Linked DNA regions of Verrucomicrobium spinosum DSM 4136 = JCM 18804. Each later gene encodes a partner of the first gene's protein in a complex. Links are inferred from orthologs where the notes say so. Each region holds a gene or a part of one and is shown on either strand. Other genes may lie near its edges.

Evidence for each region.
Region 2: the proteins of mnmG (region 1) and mnmE are in contact, whole or in part, in a solved structure (PDB 9HIP), measured with the Escherichia coli proteins. The link is inferred for Verrucomicrobium spinosum DSM 4136 = JCM 18804 from one-to-one orthologs.

Annotation. Positions count from the first base shown.
Region 1 is NZ_ABIZ01000001.1:18-3,714, forward strand. Bases 19-3,011 are described here. They hold mnmG (tRNA uridine-5-carboxymethylaminomethyl(34) synthesis enzyme MnmG), read left to right. Parts: upstream 19-571; coding sequence 572-2,452; downstream 2,453-3,011. UniProt on the Escherichia coli protein: NAD-binding protein involved in the addition of a carboxymethylaminomethyl (cmnm) group at the wobble position (U34) of certain tRNAs, forming tRNA-cmnm(5)s(2)U34.
Region 2 is NZ_ABIZ01000001.1:4,432,716-4,443,374, reverse strand. Bases 4,856-7,713 are described here. They hold mnmE (tRNA uridine-5-carboxymethylaminomethyl(34) synthesis GTPase MnmE), read left to right. Parts: upstream 4,856-5,535; coding sequence 5,536-6,891; downstream 6,892-7,713. Other genes in these bases: speA (biosynthetic arginine decarboxylase), read left to right, coding at 7,015-7,713; hisC (histidinol-phosphate transaminase), read left to right, coding at 4,856-5,418. In the rest of the region: VSP_RS18040 (beta strand repeat-containing protein), read left to right, coding at 1-2,788; VSP_RS18035 (ThuA domain-containing protein), read right to left, coding at 3,164-4,150; more of hisC, read left to right, coding at 4,324-4,855; more of speA, read left to right, coding at 7,714-8,943; VSP_RS18015 (saccharopine dehydrogenase family protein), read left to right, coding at 9,013-10,218. UniProt on the Escherichia coli protein: Exhibits a very high intrinsic GTPase hydrolysis rate. Involved in the addition of a carboxymethylaminomethyl (cmnm) group at the wobble position (U34) of certain tRNAs, forming tRNA-cmnm(5)s(2)U34.

The DNA.
Region 1 (3,697 bases):
ACCTCAGGGTGGCAGTCGCGGTTTGTAGAACTCACTTCGGAATTCTAGTTCACCTGCCCGTGTACCCAGGGTGCCGGCTCGTTTTTCGCCTTACTCTGGGCTATTTTGTTTGACGCCCGTTGGCGTCTGAGCACTCGCGTGCGACCAGCGACACCCACTAACCTAACGCGCATTCGCCGTGCGGGGTCAGACCGCGAAGCGGTCGGGTATCCCGCAAACACGTTGGGAACTCCAACGGAGTTCAACAAACCGTCCAATGTATGCGAAGACGACAAACCCCGAACCGGGTAACCATTCCAGAGAAGGACACCACGTTGAATAGATCTGCTTGTCCACCCCTGTACCGGGAAGGGGATGAGAGGCTTGTGGGAACCAGGCAGCCACTACCTCACAGGACACTTTCATCTGTCTGGCCACATCCCTTCTCCGTTCGCATTCAGCAAAGACCTCATTGCCTTCGCCCGAAATTGTTCCACGTGGAACAATCCCGCCCCTTTGAACCGCGCTGGAACCCCATCCAAAAGCCATTCCCTTTATATAATAGGGGGGCATGCTATCTTTAGGGCTACCCATGAGCCTCTACACCTATCCGAAAGTTTACGATGTCATTGTCTGCGGAGCCGGCCACGCCGGAGTCGAAGCTGCGATGGCGGCCGCACGCTTGGGATGTGAGACGGCCATCCTTACTCAGAACCTCGACACCATCACCCAAATGTCCTGCAACCCCGCTATCGGGGGATTGGCCAAAGGGCACTTGGTTCGGGAGATCGATGCCCTGGGTGGGGTGATGGGCTCGAACACGGATGCCACCGGCATCCAGTTCCGGATGCTCAACGCCACCAAGGGTCCCAGCGTACAGGCCCCTCGCGCACAGTGCGACAAGAAGGCCTACCAGTTCCGCATGAAGTGGTTGGTGGAGAACCAGCCCCACTTGGACCTGCACCAAGGGAACGCGGCAGAGATCCTCGTAGAGAATGACCAAGTCACCGGAGTCCGCACCAGCCTAGGACTGATCTATCGGGCGAAGTCCATCGTCATCAGTTCCGGCACCTTCATGCGGGGGCTGCTCCATGTGGGTCTGCAGAACCAAGCGGGGGGGCGGATGGGGGACGGACTCTCTACCCTGAGTGACAGCCTCCGGCACTTGGGCTTCGAAGTGCAACGGTTCAAAACTGGCACTCCTTGTCGGATCAACGGGAGAAGCATCGACTACTCTCAGTGCGAACTACAGCCCGGAGACACTCCGCCACCCCGTTTCAGCTATCTCAGCGGGGTACTTCCGGATGATTCCGAGCTCTTCACCCTCAACAAATGGAGCCCAGAATTGTTCCACGTGGAACAATCTCCGTGCTGGATCACCTACACCAACCCCCGCACACATGAGGTTATCCGGGCCAATCTCGACAAGTCTCCCATGTATTGTGGGGTGATTGAGGGGATCGGTCCTCGCTATTGTCCCTCTATTGAGGACAAGGTGGTTCGCTTCGCCGAGAAGGAGAGGCACCAGATATTCCTGGAGCCAGAGGGGAGGCACACCCGCGAGTACTATGTGAATGGGGTCTCCACCAGTCTCCCTTTTGAGGTTCAATACGAATTCATCCGCAGCATCAAGGGTCTGGAGAACGCCGAAATCATCCGTCCTGGGTATGCAGTGGAGTATGACTACTGCCCACCTACCCAACTCCAGTCCACCCTGGAAACCAAGCGAGTCTCCGGCCTCTACTTCGCAGGACAGATCAACGGTACCTCTGGCTATGAGGAGGCTGCCGGCCAAGGGCTATGGGCAGGTACCAACGCCGCCCTTAAGGTAAAAGGGGAGGCCCCATTCACCTTGAAACGGTCCGAAGCCTACATGGCCGTGATGGTGGATGACCTCATTACCAAGGGCACGACCGAGCCATATCGTCTCTTCACGAGCCGGGCGGAGTACCGCCTGCTCCTCCGGCAGGACAACGCCGATCTCCGCCTCACGCCCAAAGCTGCCGAGCGGGGGATGGTGGATGCCTTCCGAAAAGCCCATACCGCATCCAAGATCGAGCAACTCGCCGAGCTGAAGAAGTTCGTGGCTAGCACCACTTTTGAGAACACCCGTCTTGCCCAATGGATCAAGCGCCCCGAAAATGCCTTTGCCAGACTGCCTTCAGACCTTCGCGGCACTTGGTCCAGCGAGCTCTGGACCGTGGCTGAGAACGATCTGAAGTATGCTGGCTACATCACGCGCCAGGAAGACATGGTGGACAAGACCTCCCGGATGGAGGACAAGATCATCCCAGACTGGGTGGATTACTCCGCCATGAAGGGGCTGAAAAAGGAAGCCATGCTCAAGCTTCAATCCATTCGCCCCACCACTTTTGGCCAAGCCGCCCGCATACAAGGCGTCACCCCAGCCGATTTGGCAGTCGTTTCAGTAGTGCTGAAGAAGGGTGGGGTGGAGGAAGCGAAGGCGGAGTAGGGGATGGTATAAGGTGCGGAATGCTCGCTGAGACTCCGCACCGGAGGTCCATCCTCCTCTCAGCCACGAGTGCTGCCCAAGGGGGCGGATCACAGGACTTGAGGGCCACATGGTGCGGCCTTCAACCTCTCAAATGCCCCGGGTACCGCGAGGGCTCCGCCGCAGAAGTTTCAAGTAGAGCCCGCGAATGACCCTTGCAGTGAAAGCCGGTCAAATAGCCGCACCTCCTTCGGAGTAGGCTCGCTGGAGCTCGCCAATGTTGGGCTTGTAGCCCCATCCTTTTCGAGGAAAGGCTTCGATTGGGTGACTCCCGATGACGCGCGCCGGGGGGGATTCAAAGAACCACTTTGTGGTGCCCATCTCATTTGGAAGTTGATCCCCAGCGGGGATTTCTGGCACAGCCCAACATTGGACGAGCCTTAGCGAGTCAACGTTGGGTATCCGCCGCAGAGGGTGATCAGGTGGGAAAGCCAAAAGCATTCGCATTCACCACACCACCTTCAACGCCCCCAAGGCATGAATGATTAGTCGCACCTCGCGAGGCCACACCGTGACTGAAGTTCCCGGCAAGATGCCGGAAGCAGCACGCAAGTTGCGTGCGCTCCCCAAGCTTCCCCGGCACAAACCATTGTAGTCCCGCTTAAAGATGGAGGGCATCTAAGACCATTTGCGGTAGGAGATCCAAGACGCCCAGGCAATCTGGAACGACCAACAGTCTCGACTGACGATGCACACACCCTCCCTCTGCATCAGAACGATGATATTCCTCCAAGCGAGCTTGGCTCACCGCACGACCGCGTTGGCAAGGTCAGCGATAGTTCGCCTGCACCGCGGAGTTTGTCGCCGATCGGTGGAATGGATCCGTGCATAGACGAAGTGGTTGATCATTGGGCCGCATATCCTGGAGGCGATTGAGCCGACGGGCGACCGTCGGACTACACCGAAGCGCGACTCCAGAACGTGTCACCAAGTGCTGGACTGCTTTGAAATCTGAAGAGGAACGACACGTGTTCGACGATGCCTCGACAAGTTGATAAATCCAAGCCCTCAACTGACCGGCTGAAATTTCCTCGCACCCTGCCCCGGGGTCATCCGACCTGCCGTCACCACCAGCTGCCAACTGAATCCGGACCTCTGAGCTTCGAGACTACAGCCTCGATTTCCTCAAGATTCCTTAGAGAAGATTTTTCCATACCACATCAAAAATCACCCTTCAGAAATGCCTCTTTGAGGAATTCCAGCGCC
Region 2 (10,659 bases), 4.4 Mb from region 1 along the record:
GAAGGATGGTGCGACTCTGGAGTTCACAGCGGAGGGCACCTACACGGAAGCCATCACGCTTACTGGCGAAGGGTACAACCGGCAGGGGGCGCTTTCTCTGGCCAACGTCACTTCACTACGTGGTGGGGCAGACCAGGTCCGGGTAAACAACGTCATCCTGGCAGGAAACACCACGATCAACACTAGCACCAAACGCTTGGACTTCGATGGTACGCTATCTGCCGCAGGATTCGCCCTTACGAAGATCGGCTCGTCCCAGGTCACTTATGAAGGCGGGGGGACGACCAACTTGGGAGATCTCTACGTCAAGCAGGGCGACTTCACCTTTGGCGGTGGTGCCAACGCTCTCGGCAATGCCAGCAACACTATCTACATCAACTCCAATGCGACACTGAGGTTCTACAACGTGGCTGCTGTGAGCAAGGGTATCACGCTGCGCGGAGGTAACTGGATCCGGGACGGCAGCAGCAACGCCACCACCTTCCGGGTGGCCGGTGGGGGCTTGCGCATTGAGGCCGGGGCTTCCGCTCTGACTCACACTGCGACAAGCCAAGTGATTCACCTTGATGTCATCAACCGCGCTGTCGGTGCCACGTTGAACATCACCAATACCTCTTCGCCGGTGGTTGCGTTCACGACCAGCACCCTCAACACCAACGGTATCATTGGCGGGTATGCGACCTGGGGCGGCAATACCTGGGCGGTGAGCGGTGCCTCCGGCACAGATATCACCATTTCCGGGTTGTCCTCCTTTCAGACCAATTCGTTCACGGTGGCGGCGAACAATGTGGATATCACCAGCAGCCAGGGTCCGGCGGCAAACTTCACCATCAACAGCTTGCGTTTCAACACCGCAGCAGGTGTCACCCTGACGCTTCAGGGATCCAACGTCATCAGTTCTGGAGGTATTCTGGTGACCTCCACTGTCGCTGGGAACGCGACGCGCATCACGGGCGGAACCCTGATGGGATCTGTCAGTGGTGATCTTATCATTCACCAGAACAACGCGGGGGCAGACTTTTTTATCGAGTCCATCATCGCCGACAACACGGGTGCTACGGCGCTGACCAAATCAGGAGCCGGGAAGATGGTTCTCTCTGGCAGCAACACCTACTCTGGGGGGACCTACATCAATGGCTCTTCGGGCGGTGCCACCAGGGGGATTCTCTCTGTCGCAAAGATTTCTGACACTGGCGACAGCAACATTGGCCAGTCCACAGCGGGATCGAACGGTCTGTCGTTCAACAACGGTATCCTTGAGTACACTGGGTCAGCGGGTGCGCAGACGAGCAGAAATGTTCGCCTGTATTCTGGCGGCGGTGAATTCCGGATTGGGACGGCAGGTGTGGAGCTTGAATTGAGCGGTGTCATCTCCAGCGGTGACACTGAGACCAACGATGGTTACTACAATGCGGAAGCTGGGCTGACAAAGAGCGGCAATGGCATTCTGGCACTTTCGGGTACTGTCGCCAACACTTACACAGGTGACACGGTGATCAACGCTGGCGTCTTGCTCTTGAGAAAGTCCGCCGGAGTGGATGCAATTGCCGGATCCATTGTGGTCAACAACACTGGGATCTTGCGCCTTGGTCAGACCAATCAGATCAACAACAGTTCCGTCCTCACTCTGGTTCAGACCGGGATGTTTGATCTCGATGGCTATTCAGAAGCGGTGGGCGGCCTGTCAGGCGTGGACGCGACCAGCTCAGTCAGAAACGGAGGCTCATCGGCCTCTGTATTGGGTGTTTCAGTGGCTGCCGGGCAGACTTACAAGTATGCAGGCAAGATTGAGGATGGGGTTTCGCCCCTCTCCATCGAGAAGTCTGGCGCGGGCACGCAGGTGTTGTCGGGCCTGTTGACGTACTCCGGATCCACATCCGTTTCTGCCGGGACATTGCAGTTTGGCGATGGCGGGGCCACCTCCGTCGTTCTTGGCGGGGCGGTGCAGATTGCCACCGGAGCCACACTGGCGGTGAACAGTTCTGGAGATGTGGTGCTTGGAGATGTGGGAGGAGCCGGATCGTTGGTGCAGGCGGGATCGGGTACCACGGAGGTGTCCACTCGGTATGCCTTGACGGGCGAATCCAAGGTGACTGCAGGGAGGCTGCTTGTGGATGGCTACTCGTCTGGAACCGTAGCTGGCAGGATCAGCGTGACCGGTGGTCAGCTTGGCGGCAAGGGAACGATCAACAGCAATGTGGTGGTGAGTGAGAGAGGGGTGATCAATGCTGGCAGCCGGCTTTCGGAAATCGACCGCTTGACCTTCGCTGGAGATCTCATGGTCAAGCGAGGTGGTTTGTCTGCCGAGCCCCGGTTGTTGTTCCAAGTCAGCAGCTTCGAAATGCTCTACAACGATTCGATTATTCAGACGCTCAGCGAAAGCGCCATTGCAACTTACTTGGCCGGGCTGGACTTTTCAGACATCGACGGATCGGGGACAAGCTTGCGTGAGCTTGGGCTGGGTGCTCATGACCAGCTTGATATCAAGGGCACGCTTACGCTGGAAGCAGGGGGGCTCATCGTGGTTGACGGCGGTACACGTACCTTTGTGGCTGGTGACATGCTGGATCTTATGGATTGGGCCACGTTGGCCAACCCCCTGACGACGGACGGGCAGTGGGATGTAAACTTGGATCTCATTCTGCCAACACTCGGAACTGGATTGAAGTGGGATCGCAGTCTGTTCCTCTCGGATGGGGTGGTGGTCGTCGTGGTGCCAGAGCCATCGAAGGCCTGCTTGCTGCTGCTCGGGCTGGGCTGCCTCTTCTTGCGGCGCAGAAGACGGTAGTCGGGTGGGACTATGATCCTGGGGGGGGGCGGTGGCTGTGCCGTCACTCTCCTTTTGTAGAGGTCACATAGTAGATCCCGTCCGCTATGCGGCGGGAGAAGGGCGGGGAGTGGAAGATACTTCGTTCGCCTGGATCGCTCGATTGCGCTGACCCCTCCGATCACCTCGTTGGTTGTGCTTGAAGCACAAAGCGCCGCTCCTTGGACTGATCAGACCACCCCATGTGAGGTCCCGGTTCAGTCGGGATGAACTCCTGCCTGCATTCATAGCTCTATTTCGCCGCTCAGTCGGCGTACGTCTCTTCCCGTAAAATGAAAAAGGGAACGGCGGAGCTGGTGCGCCGTTCCCTCTGGTGCCGGAAAATCACTTGGTGACTTACTTCTTGTAGTCCTCAGGCTTCAGACCTTTTACGAAGCCCTTGAAGCCGTAGAAGCTGCCCTTGAAGTCGCCGACGAAGCTGACATCGGCCTTGGCTGGCACTTCCAGTCCGGTGGCCCAGTAGGCACCGTTGATGATGAGGCGGCGGAGGTCGTCGTTACGGAAGTCCGAGGAGGAGCCCATGGTCGTGGTCAGGATCTTGGCGTCCTTGCCGGACTCCGTCTTCACTTCACGCGTCCAGACCACCGGCATCATGGGGCTGTTCACATCCTGCTCGGCTTTGTCGCTGGCGCGCTTTTTGGAGTAGCTGGCGGCGGGGGACTCGGGAGTCATGCCATTCAGCACCTGACCACGAACCAGGATCTTGGCATCCGCTGGGGGATAAGCTTCATAGACATCGGTGTCGCCGAAGATGTCCTTCACGCCGCGCAGCAGCGCATTCTGTTCCTGGCCGGGCTCAATGATGCCCTTGGTCGCCTCAGACTTGTGTTTGCCCCAGTGGGAGACCCACTGCTCGCCAAGGACTTTTTTGCCGAAGCTGTTGAAGGAGGCGTACTGGCCTTTCAGACCGTTAAACGCATGGGTGCTGGTGCGGATGGCGATGATCGGCTTGCCAGAAGCGGCGTAGGCGGCGAAGTGCTTCATCTGCTCATCGGGCCAGGTGCGGAAGCGCAGGAGCATGATGCAAAGGTCGGCGGAATCCAGGGCTTCCAGGCCGGGATTGTTGCCCTTGGCTTCGGGATCCACTTCGCCGCTGGCGGGGTTGATGGAAAACACGACGGTGGTATCGAAGCCATGTCGCTCGGACAGGATCTTGGCCAGCATGGGCATCACTTCTTCGGATCGATACTCTTCATCCCCGGCGAGAAGGACGATCTTCTTGCCCTTGCCCGGGCCCTCTTTGCCCTGGAAGGAGATTTGGGCGGAGGCCAGAGTGGCCGTGAGGAAGCAGAGGGAGAGAATGAGGAAGGTTCGCAGTTTCATGGGTTGCAACAGGGAGAGAGCACAATGGATCGCTACAAAACGCCGGATTGGGACAACAATTAGCTGCCAGTTGAAGGGGAATGTCTTAGAAACCTGGATGGAGATGAAATTCACTTCCTCATTGCGTCCCCGGGCAATCCGTAGGAAGGAACCGATTCACCGCAAACTCGATCATGAGTGTCTGGACCCAAGCCAATCCCCAACTGAAAGACCTGGTCGCTTACAAGCCAGGCAAGCCGATTGAAGAACTGGCCCGCGAACGCGGTCTGCAACCCGGGGACATCATCAAGATGGCCTCCAATGAAAATCCCTTGGGGCCCTCGCCCAAGGCGGTGGCGGCCATGCAGAACGCGCTCACGGAGGCTCACATCTACCCGGATGGAGCCGGCTATCGCCTGCGCGAGGCTCTGGCCAACAAGTTTGGCGTCACCCTCGGTCAGATCGTTCTGGGCAACGGCTCCAACGAAATCATTGAACTCATCGGCCACGCTTTCCTGCGTGAGGGCGATCAGGTGGTGACGGCCGAGCACGCCTTCGTGGTGTACAAGCTCATGGCCACGCTCTTCGGTGCGGAAACCATTGAGGTGCCCGATCCGGGCCTCGTGCATGATCTGGATGCCATGCTGGCAGCCATCACCCCGCGGACTCGCGAGCTCTTCATCGCCAATCCCAACAATCCCACTGGGACGGTGGTGAGCATGGAGGCGCTTGATCGCTTCATGGACAAGGTGCCCGACCATGTCGTCGTGGTGCTGGATGAGGCCTATTACGAGTTCCTCGACAACCCGCCGGACACGATGAAGTATGTGCGTGAGGGCCGGAACGTTATCCTGCTGCGCACCTTCTCCAAGATCCAGGGCCTGGCCGGTCTGCGCATCGGTTACGGGATCGGACCCGAGGAGCTGATCACCGTGCTGCATAAGACCCGTCAGCCCTTCAATGCCAACGCCATCGCCCAAGCGGGTGCCGTGGCAGGTCTGGCCGACGAGGAGCACCAGAACCGCACCAAGCAGATCACCGATGAAGGTCGCACCTATCTCCAAGACGAGTTTGGCAAAATGGGCCTGGAGTTTGTGCCCAGCTACGCCAACTTCGTGCTGGTGAAGGTGGGAGACGGCAATCTGGTCTTCCAGAAGATGCTGGACAAGGGTGTCATCGTTCGCGCCATGGCAGAGTACAAGCTGCCCGACTGGGTGCGTATTTCGGTCGGTACCATGGAGCAGAACCAGCGCTGCATCGCCACCCTGAAGGGCATTTTGGGGAAGTGAAAGTCGCTTTCGATTCCCTTAAAAAGAGTTAAATGTGTCTGACCCGGTTTGAGGAGCTGCTCTGGCTCATCTCAGGCCGGGTCATTCTGCCTTGGTCCAGTACAGTCAGCCCAGTTCATGCACGATACGATCGCCGCGATCAGCACTGCCTTCGGTGAGGCAGCCATCAGCGTCCTGCGCCTGTCAGGGGAACATGCCCTGCAGGTGGCCCAGCGGGTCTTTAAGGGGAAGCGAGTCCTGGAGGCGCTGGAGCCTCGCGTGCAGCACTTTGGGAACATTTTGGATGAGGAAGGCGCGGTGGTGGACTCTGTTCTGCTCAGCCATTTCCGGGCCCCGGCCAGCTACACGGGCGAGGACGTCGTGGAAATCTCCTGCCACGGTGGCATCCTGGTGACGCGGCGCATTTTTGAGTTGCTCATGCACCATGGCGCGCGCGCTGCCGAAGCGGGTGAGTTTACCCAACGGGCCTTCGTGAATGGGAAGATGGATCTCACACAGGCCGAGGCGGTGATGGATCTAATTCACGCGCAGAGCGAAATGGCGCTCAAGGCGGCGACGCAGCAGCTGGAGGGGCGCTTGGGCAAGGAATCCGAGCATCTGCGGGCGGACTTGATCGAACTTCTCGCTCACGTGGAGGCCTACATCGACTTCCCGGATGAGGACATCGATCCCGACACCGGTGCTGCCATGCAGAAGCGTCTGGCATCGATCCATCTGCGGGTTGGATCGTTGCTCGACACGGCCCATCACGGTCGCATCCTCCGCAGCGGGGCTCGCACCGTGATCTGCGGGGAGCCCAATGTGGGCAAGTCCTCGCTCCTCAATCTGCTCAGTGGTTTTGACCGTGCCATCGTCAGTGCCGAAGCGGGGACGACACGGGACACGATCGAGGAAGTGCTCCATATTCACGGGCTGCCGTTTGTGCTGGTGGATACTGCCGGCATCCGCGAGGGCGCTGGCAGCATCGAGCAGAGCGGGATCGACCGGACCAACCGGGAAATGGCTCGTGCGGATGTGATCCTTGAGGTCGTGGATGGCAGTCTTCCTCGCGACGCTGCCCGCCGCGTGCCGGGGCTGGAGGATCGCCGTGGCTATCTGCTGATCTTGAACAAGAGCGATCTGGGACTTCATCCAAGCTGGCTGCCTGATGTGGAGCGCGGGGCGATTCTCTTATCCTGTGAAAACCAAGAGGGGCTTGATCCTCTGCGTGCGGCCATGCGCGATGCCGTATGGACCGGGGCAGGGGCGGGTAATTCCCAGATGGTAGCGATCAATGCCCGGCATCAGGCTTGTTTCCAGCGTGCGGCGGAGTCGTTGGTGCATGGAGCTGCGGCGCTGAAGCGGGGAGAGGCCCCCGAGTTTGTCGCGGTTTTTCTCCGTGAAGCGATGGAGGCGGTCGGCGAAGTCACCGGTCGGGTGGACGTTGAGGAAATCCTCGGAGCCATCTTCAGCCGTTTCTGCATTGGCAAATGATGGGAATGACCCCGTCCGTCCGCTATTTGTTTCCGTAAAGTTCACTTTCCAATCCGGCAAAATGTGTCCACAATCGGCCCTCTTTAGAGCCAGTCACCCTCGCCAGTTCCCTACAATCCAGAAATGAGCAAAAAACTCCCCCCGTGGTCCATCGAGGAATCCGCCACCACCTACGGCATTCGCGACTGGGGCAATGGATACTTTGACGTCTCCGCCAAAGGCGAAGTCGTGGTGAATCTGAAGGATGGGACAAAGACGAAACCGGTCAGTCTGCCCGACATCGTTCGCGGCATGCGCGAGCGTGGCATGCAGCTTCCCGTGCTGATCCGTTTTGGTGATCTGCTTCGCTGGCGGATTGAGGAGCTCAACGAGAGCTTCAACAACGCCATCCGTGAGGCTAACTACAAGGGCGTCTATCGTGGCGTCTATCCCATCAAGGTAAACCAGCAGCAGGAGGTGATTGAGGAAGTCACCCGCTATGGTCGCAAGTATCACTACGGTCTCGAGGCTGGCAGCAAGCCGGAACTCATCGCCGCCCTGGCCTACATGCAGGATCCAGAGGCCTACATCGTGTGCAACGGGTACAAGGACGAGGAGTTTATTGATCTCGCCCTGCGTGCGCAGAAGATGGGCCTGCAGGTCATCCTCGTGCTGGAGATGCCCAGTGAGCTTGATCTCATTTTGGAGCGATCGAGGCTGCTCGGCATCACGCCGCAGCTCGGTGTGCGCATTCGACTTTCCACGGAGAGCGCCGGTCACTGGAGCGAGAGCGGTGGGGACCAGAGCGTCTTTGGTCTGAACATCAGCCAGGTGATGCGGACCGTGGACGTCCTGCGCGAGAAGGGCATGCTCGACTGCCTACAGATGCTTCACTACCACCAGGGCTCCCAGATCCCGAGCATTCGCGCCATTCGTAACGCGGCGGTGGAGGCTGCCCGCGTCTATGTCGGCCTGGTGCAGGAAGGTGCCAAGATGGGCATCCTGGACCTCGGCGGCGGTCTGGCCATCAGCTATGACGGACTGAAGTCCAACGAGACCAGCAGCGCCGACTACGGCATGAAGGAGTACTGCGCGGACGTCATCGAGGCCATCAGTGAAGTCACCGATGAGGCTGGCATCCCGCACCCCAACATCATCTCGGAATCCGGTCGTGCCATCGTGGCCTACTATTCCGTGCTCGTCATCAACGTGCTGGACATCAACCGCTACGAGGCCTCCGGCATCAAGAAGCTCCCGGCCAAGTCGCCGCCGCTGCTGAAGAATGTCTTCGAGCTCTGTGAACGCGTGCGCAAGAACGGCCAGAAGCTCACCTCAGAGTTCCTTCAGGAGATCTACAACGATGCGGTGTACTATCGTGACAAGATCCGCTCCGAGTTCGGCTCCGGGAAGGTCAGTCTCCGTCAGCGTGCACAGGGTGAGGAGCTCTATTGGGAGATCCTCGCCTGGATCGCCCAGCACGTGAAATCGGGCAACTTTACCGCCGAGCAGATGGCCCGGCTGGATGCGGTCCTCACAGACTTTTACTACGGGAACTTCAGCGTCTTCCAGTCCCTGCCTGACTTCTGGGCCATCGACCAGCTTTTCCCGGTCATGCCCATTCACAGGCTGAAGGAGAAGCCCACACGCACGGTGGTTCTGAGCGACATCACTTGCGACTGTGACGGCAAGATCGACCGGTTCATTCATGACCGCGAGATCAAGTCCAGCCTGCCCCTCCACGACATCAAGGTAGAGGACGAGTACATGCTCGGCATCTTCCTCGTGGGTGCGTATCAAGAGACGCTGGGCGACCTGCACAACCTCTTGGGCGATACCAACGTGGTCAGCGTGCGCATGGAGAACGGCAAGCTGAAGTACACCCGCGAGCTTGAGGGGGACACCGTCAGTGAAGTGCTGAGCTACGTGGAATACGATCCCAAGGAAATGGTGCGCCGTTTCCGCGTGCTCGCTGAGGACGCGGTGGTGAAAAAACGCATCACAGCGAAGGAGCGCTTCTCCATCATGGAAGCGTATGAAAACGGCCTGCGTGGCTACACGTATTTCGAGTCCTGACTGATTCCGGACGGGCGGCGGAGTGATTCGCCGCTGTGATTTCCTTTAACTTCTCTTCTTTTTCCCATCATGTCCCACAGAGTCCTCATCATTGGTGCCGGCGGTGTCGGCCGTGTCGTCACCCACAAGTGCGCCCAGCTTCCGGAAGTTTTCGGGGAGATCATGCTTGCCAGCCGTACGAAGTCAAAGTGCGACGGCATCGCTGCCGAGCTGAGTCGCCCCATTCAGACCGCCGGTGTGGATGCCGACAATGTGCCCCAGTTGGTCGCCCTTCTGAAGGAGTTCAAGCCTGAGGTGGTGATCAATGTCGCACTGCCCTACCAGGATCTTACCATCATGGACGCCTGCCTTGAGGCGGGGGTGCATTACATCGACACCGCAAACTACGAGCCGCCAGATGTGGCCAAGTTCGAGTACCACTGGCAGTGGGCCTACCAGCAGAAGTTCAAGGACGCTGGTCTGACCGCGCTGCTGGGCTGCGGGTTCGACCCCGGCGTGACCAACGTGTACACCGCGTACGCGCTGAAGCATCACTTCAGCAAGATCGACACGCTCGACATCATCGACTGCAACGCGGGCGACCATGGCAAGGCTTTCGCGACCAACTTCAACCCTGAGATCAACCTCCGCGAGGTGACCGCCAACGGGCGCTACTGGGAAGATGGCAAGTGGGTGGAAACTAAGCCGCTTGAGATCGGGGGTACCTTTGATTTCCCGGCGGGCATTGGTCCCAAGAAGATCTACTGCCTGTACCACGAAGAGCTGGAGAGCCTGACGAAGCACATCCCGATCCGTCGTGCGCGTTTCTGGATGACCTTCTCGGACAACTACATCAAGCACATGGAAGTGCTGGTGAACGTGGGCATGACGGGCATCAAGCCCATCAAGTACCAGGGGGTGGACATCGTCCCCATCCAGTTCCTCAAGGCATTGCTTCCTGAGCCGGGAACGCTGGGCGCAGACACCAAGGGCAAGACCTGCATCGGCAACTGGATCGAAGGCACTGGCAAAGACGGTCAGCTCCTCCGCTACTACGTGTACAACATCTGCGACCATGAGGAGTGCTATCGCGAGACCAACTCCCAGGGTGTGAGCTACACCACCGGCGTCCCTGCCATGATCGCCGCCCGCCAGTTGCTCACGAACCCGGCGGAGTACCGCCAGCCCGGCGTGTGGAACGTCGAGCAGCTTAATCCTGATCCGTTCATGGAAGACCTCAACAAGTACGGTCTGCCCTGGGTGGAAACCTTCCCGACCGAGTCGCTGGCGGTGTAAGGGGCGGGTCCAAGTTCTGACAGAGATCGTTTTGAGAAATGGAGGGCATGATGCCCTCCATTTTTTTGTGGTGTGGATGCGGAGCAAAGGAGGCGGGTCTCCGGCCCCGCGGTCTGTGGGGTAGGCGGAGAGGGAAGAGGATCAAGGGACGTTTGGAGCGTGAGCGGGGCTGGGAACCCCCGCCTCCTTTACTCGGGAACAAGCTACAAGGTGACTTGGCCGCGGAATACAGGAGGCGGGGTCTCTGGCCCCGCGGTCTGTGGGGTGGGCGGAGCGGGAAGGGGATCAAGGGACGTTTGGCGGGTGAGCGGGGCTGGAAACCCCCGCCTCCTGTACCCCGGGAACAAGCTTCGAGGTCACATGGCCGCAGATAAAGGAGGCGGGGTCTCCGGCCCCGCGGTCTGATGGGTAGGCGGAGAGGGAAGAGGATCAAGGGACGTT